Linked DNA regions of Candidatus Palibaumannia cicadellinicola. The protein of the gene in region 1 interacts with the protein of each later gene in a pairwise test. Links are inferred from orthologs where the notes say so. Each region holds a gene or a part of one and is shown on either strand. Other genes may lie near its edges.

Evidence for each region. Proteins that work in one complex are often made in the same cells at the same time.
Region 2: the proteins of IM45_RS01625 (region 1) and IM45_RS00605 interact in binary tests that used the Escherichia coli proteins (3 or more experiments, as listed by UniProt). The link is inferred for Candidatus Palibaumannia cicadellinicola from one-to-one orthologs.

What each region holds. Positions count from the first base shown.
Region 1 is NZ_CP008985.1:347,477-350,460, reverse strand. The notes cover bases 60-2,964. They hold IM45_RS01625 (DNA polymerase III subunit chi), read left to right. Parts: upstream 60-1,241; coding sequence 1,242-1,688; downstream 1,689-2,964. Other genes in these bases: IM45_RS01620 (valine--tRNA ligase), read left to right, coding at 1,710-2,964; pepA (leucyl aminopeptidase), read left to right, coding at 60-1,229. Outside these bases: more of pepA, read left to right, coding at 1-59; more of IM45_RS01620, read left to right, coding at 2,965-2,984. UniProt on the Escherichia coli protein: Part of the beta sliding clamp loading complex, which hydrolyzes ATP to load the beta clamp onto primed DNA to form the DNA replication pre-initiation complex.
Region 2 is NZ_CP008985.1:130,460-133,303, reverse strand. Bases 1-2,765 are described here. They hold IM45_RS00605 (single-stranded DNA-binding protein), read left to right. Parts: upstream 1-1,042; coding sequence 1,043-1,489; downstream 1,490-2,765. Other genes in these bases: IM45_RS00595 (metal ABC transporter permease), read left to right, coding at 2,426-2,765; IM45_RS00600 (metal ABC transporter ATP-binding protein), read left to right, coding at 1,719-2,414; IM45_RS03745 (hypothetical protein), read left to right, coding at 1,579-1,722; gltP (glutamate/aspartate:proton symporter GltP), read right to left, coding at 1-357. Outside these bases: more of IM45_RS00595, read left to right, coding at 2,766-2,844. UniProt on the Escherichia coli protein: Plays an important role in DNA replication, recombination and repair. Binds to ssDNA and to an array of partner proteins to recruit them to their sites of action during DNA metabolism. Acts as a sliding platform that migrates on DNA via reptation.

The sequences.
Region 1 (2,984 bases):
GTTTAAACAATACCGGTTCAATGGAAGCAATCTGTTTCTTGACGGAACTACATGTCAAGGGTAGAAATACGTATTGGAAAGTACGCCAGGCTGTGGAAACAGCTCAAGATTCACTCTATACTTTCAATCAATTCAAAAGTAATAAAAAAGAGCTACGGCGACCACTACGTAAAATAGTATTTAACCTATCGACACGTAGTGAGTTAATTAGCGGTGAACGCGCTATACAACATGGTCTAGCTATTGCTACTGGCATCAAAGCTGCTAAAGATCTATCAAATATGCCACCTAACATCTGCAACTCAGCCTATCTAGCATCTCATGCTCGCTTATTAGCGAATAGCTACAGCAATAATACAACAATCATGGTATTTGGCGAAAAAGAGATGAAAGAGTTGGGAATGAACGCTTATTTAGCTGTAGGCCAAGGTTCTACCAACGAATCACTAATGTCAGTTATCGAATATCATGGTAATCCAGATCGAGAAGCCCGTCCGATAGTACTAGTTGGTAAGGGGCTTACTTTTGATTCCGGTGGTATTTCTATTAAACCCTCCGACAATATGAATGAGATGAAATATGATATGTGTGGTGCTGCCACTGTCTATGGCGTTATGTGCGTGGCACTAGCATTAAACTTACCTCTGAATATTATTGGAGTCCTGGCAGGCTGTGAGAATATGGTTGATGGTCATTCGTTACGGCCGGGAGATATACTCACTACTCTTTCCGGACAGACTGTGGAAGTATTAAATACTGATGCTGAGGGTCGTCTGGTACTATGCGATACTCTTACTTACGTGGAACGTTTTAATCCAGAAATTGTAATTGATATCGCTACTTTAACAGGCGCTTGCATTATTGCATTGGGACATCATCTAACCGGGCTCATGTCTAACCAAAATCAACTATCTAATGAACTCCGTAGCGCTGCTGAGCAGGCTGGAGATCGTGTCTGGCCTTTACCGCTGGTAGATGAGTTTCAGGAACAACTTGAGTCTCACTTTGCCGATATGACTAATCTTGGTGGGCGTCCTGGCGGAGCTATTACCGCTGGTTGTTTTTTGTCTCGCTTCGCACAGAAATATCATTGGGCACATTTGGATATTGCAGGTACCGCCTGGAATTCTGGAAAAACTAAGGGCGCTACCGGGCGTCCGGTGGCAATGTTATCGCAGTTCTTACTCAATCGTTCCGCTTTTAGTTGTGATGAGTCAATAGATAAATGACAGACTCATTACATGAAACAAGTAACCTTCTATCTCCTCGACCAGCATGTCATAATAAACGGATTAATCACCATGGAACAACTCGCTTGTAATCTAGCTGTTCTCCATTGGCGTGCAGGAAAACGGGTACTTATAGCTTGTGAAAACTATAAACAGGCAATAAAACTAGATAATGCACTATGGACACAAACTCCAGCAGCTTTTATTCCGCATAATCTAGTAGGTGAAGGACCGCAAGATGGCGCTCCGGTAGAAATATATTGGCCGCATCAACATCGTCATGTACCACGTGATTTGATGGTAAACCTACTACCTGCGTATATTGATTTTGCTTTGTCTTTCCATGAAGTAATTGACTTCGTACCTGATGAAGAATATCTCAAACAGTTGGCACGTAAACGGTATAAAGCTTATCGTAGTGTTGGCTTCCAATTAATTACCGCTAAACCGCTATCTTAGTATATTAGTGCATTGACTACTATGGACAAAACATACAATCCGACAACAATCGAGCAACCGTTGTACGAGCACTGGGAAAAACAAGGTTATTTCAAACCTAATGGTGATCCAGGCAAACCGAGCTACTGCATCATGATCCCTCCCCCTAATATTACCGGTAGCCTACATATGGGACACGCTTTCCAGCAGACTCTTATGGATATCCTCATCCGCTATCAGCGAATGCAAGGTAAAAATACTCTTTGGCAAGTAGGAACCGATCATGCAGGCATTGCCACACAAATTATGGTAGAGCGTCAAATATTTGCGGAAGAGGGTAAAACTCGCCAAGATTATGGGCGCAAAGCTTTTATCGATAAAATTTGGGAATGGAAAGCGCAATCAGGCGACACGATTACCAATCAGATGCGTCGTTTAGGATGTTCGGTGGATTGGGGACGAGAACGCTTTACTATGGACGCAGGATTATCCAATGCTGTAAAAGAAGTATTTGTCCGCCTGTATCAAGAAAATTTAATCTATCGTGGAAAACGTCTAGTAAACTGGGACCCCAAATTGCATACAGCTATATCAGATCTTGAAGTAGAAAATCGCGAATCCAGAAGCTCGATGTGGCATCTACGCTATCCACTCGCAGATGGCATTAAGACTATAGAAGGCTTGAACTATTTAGTTGTTGCCACAACACGTCCAGAAACGGTACTCGGCGATACTGGAATAGCAGTCAACCCTTATGATCTCCGCTATAAAAATATCATTAATAAATTTGTCTTGCTACCTTTGGTTAACCGTCGCATCAAGATCATAGCTGACGAAAATGTTGATATAACTAAGGGCACCGGTTGTATGAAGGTTACTCCAGCACATGACTTTCATGACTATGAAATCGGTAAACGTCACAAATTACCTGTTATTAATATTCTCACTTTTGAAGGTAAAATACGCCAAGAAGCAGAAATTTTTGATACCTATGGCAAAGTTAGCAACGTATACTCCAGCACTATTCCACAAGTATTCCGCGGTCTTGAACGCTTTGCGGCACGTAAAGCTATAGTAGCAGAATTTGACCGTCTTGGTCTGCTAGCTTTAATACAATCTCACAAGCTAATTTTACCTTATAGCGATCGCAGTGGCGTCGTAATAGAACCAATGTTAACTAATCAATGGTATGTACGTACTACACCACTTGCCAAAGTAGCAATGGAAGCGGTAGAAATGGGTGAGCTTAAATTTGTATCGAAGCAATATAAAAATATGTATGTTAGCTGGATGCGTAATATCCAAGACTGGTGTATT
Region 2 (2,844 bases), 220 kb from region 1 along the record:
CGTGGCTAACGTTGAAATATCTATTGCCTGACCAGGATGAAAAATATTTGCCAAAGTTATTCCAAGAAGAATGGCTAGAGTAGTTATTATCTCAAAATAAAAAATTGTTTTTAAGCCTATGCTACCAAGCTTCTTAGCATCACCAATACCTGCGATACCTATGACTAACGTTGCGATAACAATTGGAACAACGATCATTTTTATCATGCGTATAAAAATCTCTCCGGCCGGAGAAAGGATATTTGTAATCATCCAATCGCGTAAATGATCTTGATCGTGTAAAATTACGCCTAGGATGATGCCCAGAATTAAAGCTAAAAATATTTTCCCGGCTAGTGTAAATTTTAACTGTTTCATAAACATGATTTTTTCCATATTCCATAGTTGGCTCATCATTGTCAGAAGGGTCTCCCTCCTTAATCCGTGTGAGTTCGTTGCCTGCTTCACTAATAGATATATAACTATTATCATGTAAAGTGGGGCGCTCAAACAGCGTTGATAAATTAAATAGCTCAAATCTACTTTTATGTTTTATATTTGACAATATCATTGTATTACATTTATAATAAAATACTTAAAGTTAAGAAAAAATACTTTAAGTATAGATATACAATCTTTAAATCAATAGCGAGAAATTACTACCAAAATAGGTGATGTTATTTTGAAGATGTTATCTAAGTCAGTAATCAAATAGTATTTGTGGATAATATCCTATTCCATAAGCTACTGAACCAAGAAAAATTAAACTTCTAATTAGTAAAATAGTGAAATACCTTTTATACCTATACCTACTAAAGTATTCCTGTTTTCTAAGATTGATAAATTTTTTTAATCTATCTGAAATTTGAAGATAGATAATTTTTATTAATACATACAATAACCTATTAATATTACGCTATAACACACAATTAAAAAGCTAAATCAACATCTAGCGGTAAAGATATCAATAACAAACAATCATTGTTCATTTATTTGAAAGATATGTTTTATTTATAATAAATGTTAAACTAACCCACTAAAATTATCTATTAGGAGATGCTCCATGGCTAGCAGAGGCGTGAACAAAGTGATTCTAGTAGGAAATTTAGGTCAAGACCCAGAAATACGCTACATGCCTAATGGTTGCGCTGTTGCTAATATCAATCTAGCTACATCGGAAAGCTGGCGAGATAAACAGACCGGTGATACCAAAGAAAAAACTGAATGGCATCGCGTAGTACTGTTTGGCAAGCTAGCAGAAGTGACCAGTGAATACCTACGTAAAGGCGCTCAAGTATATATAGAAGGTACTTTACAAACCCGCAAATGGCAAGATCAAAGCGGTCAAGATCGCTACACTACTGAAATCGTAGTTAATGCTGGTGGTACCATGCAGATGCTAGGTAGTCGCCAGAGTGGTTCAACAACACGTTCAAGTTTAATAGAGAATAAACCCACAACATTAAGCAATGAACCAAAAATTGACTTTGATGATGACATTCCCTTCTAAAGCTATCATGATTTTTATTAATAAAAATGTTGCCGGGAGGAACAAAATAAGATACGTTATATCATAACAACAAATTGGCGATTATGTATATGTTGTTCTTTCGTTCTCAACAACACTGTTCGTTAGGTCCGGTAATGCTTATCGCTGCTGCAGGCCTAACACGTATGCTACTGGCACTAACAGCTCTACTGCTACTATGGAAAGCTATTATTTGGTCATCGATGCTACCATGATACGATTACATAACTTGCAGACGGGATATAATGGTAAGAGCATAAGCAAACCGGTAAGCGGTAGATTTGAACGTGGTAGTATGACTGCAATTATTGGTGCTAATGGTAGCGGTAAATCTACTTTACTAAAAACTATTGCTGGACTATTACCTCCAGTAGGAGGACATCTTGATTTCGGTGATCAAAAAACTCGACCGCGTATTGGCTATCTACCGCAGCAAATAGATATAGATCGCCAGTTTCCGCTAAAAGTCTTTGAAGTCGTAGCAATTGGTTGCTGGCCAGCTACGGGCCTACTACGTAGTATTAATACTAAACAGCAAACTCTTATCTGGCAGGCGCTCACTCGAGTAGGATTAAATGATAAAGCACATTGCACTATTTGCTCTCTATCAAATGGACAGTTTCAGCGCATGTTATTTGCTAGGTTGCTGGTGCAACAAGCACCGTTAGTTTTACTAGATGAGCCATTCACAGGTATCGATCAACAGACTTGTAGCCTACTGATTACTTTTGTCCACCAACTACATAAACAAGGGTCAACTATTATAGTTGTGCTACATGACAACATAATAGTTGCAAAACATTTTCCAGCAACACTAATGTTGTCCCAATTAAATTATGCATGGGGACCTTCTGCTGATATTCTTATTAAATTTTTCACTCCTACACCCCTAAGCGTACAACACTAGAGGGTTTAATGATGATAAATCATCTCTTAGATCCTTTTATCTCCTATGGTTTTATGCGTCGCGCATTAGTTGCTTGCTTCGCACTATCTTTTAGTACTACTCCACTAGGAGTTTTTCTCCTGCTACGTCGTATGAGTTTAGTAGGTGATGCCCTTTCCCATGCTATTTTACCAGGTGTAGCAATTGGTTATCTTGTATACGGCATGTCGCGTGTTGCGATGGGAATCGGCGGTTTTATTGCTGGTGTAGTCGTCGCGGTGCTATCTGGTTGGGTTAGTACAATGACTCCATTGAAAGAAGACGCCAGCTTCGCTGGATTTTATCTTGGATCACTTGCGTTAGGTGTAATACTAGTATCGTTACGTGGTTCCAGCGTAGATTTAGAACATTTACTATTTGGTTCTATTCTTAGTATCGATAACAATGCTAT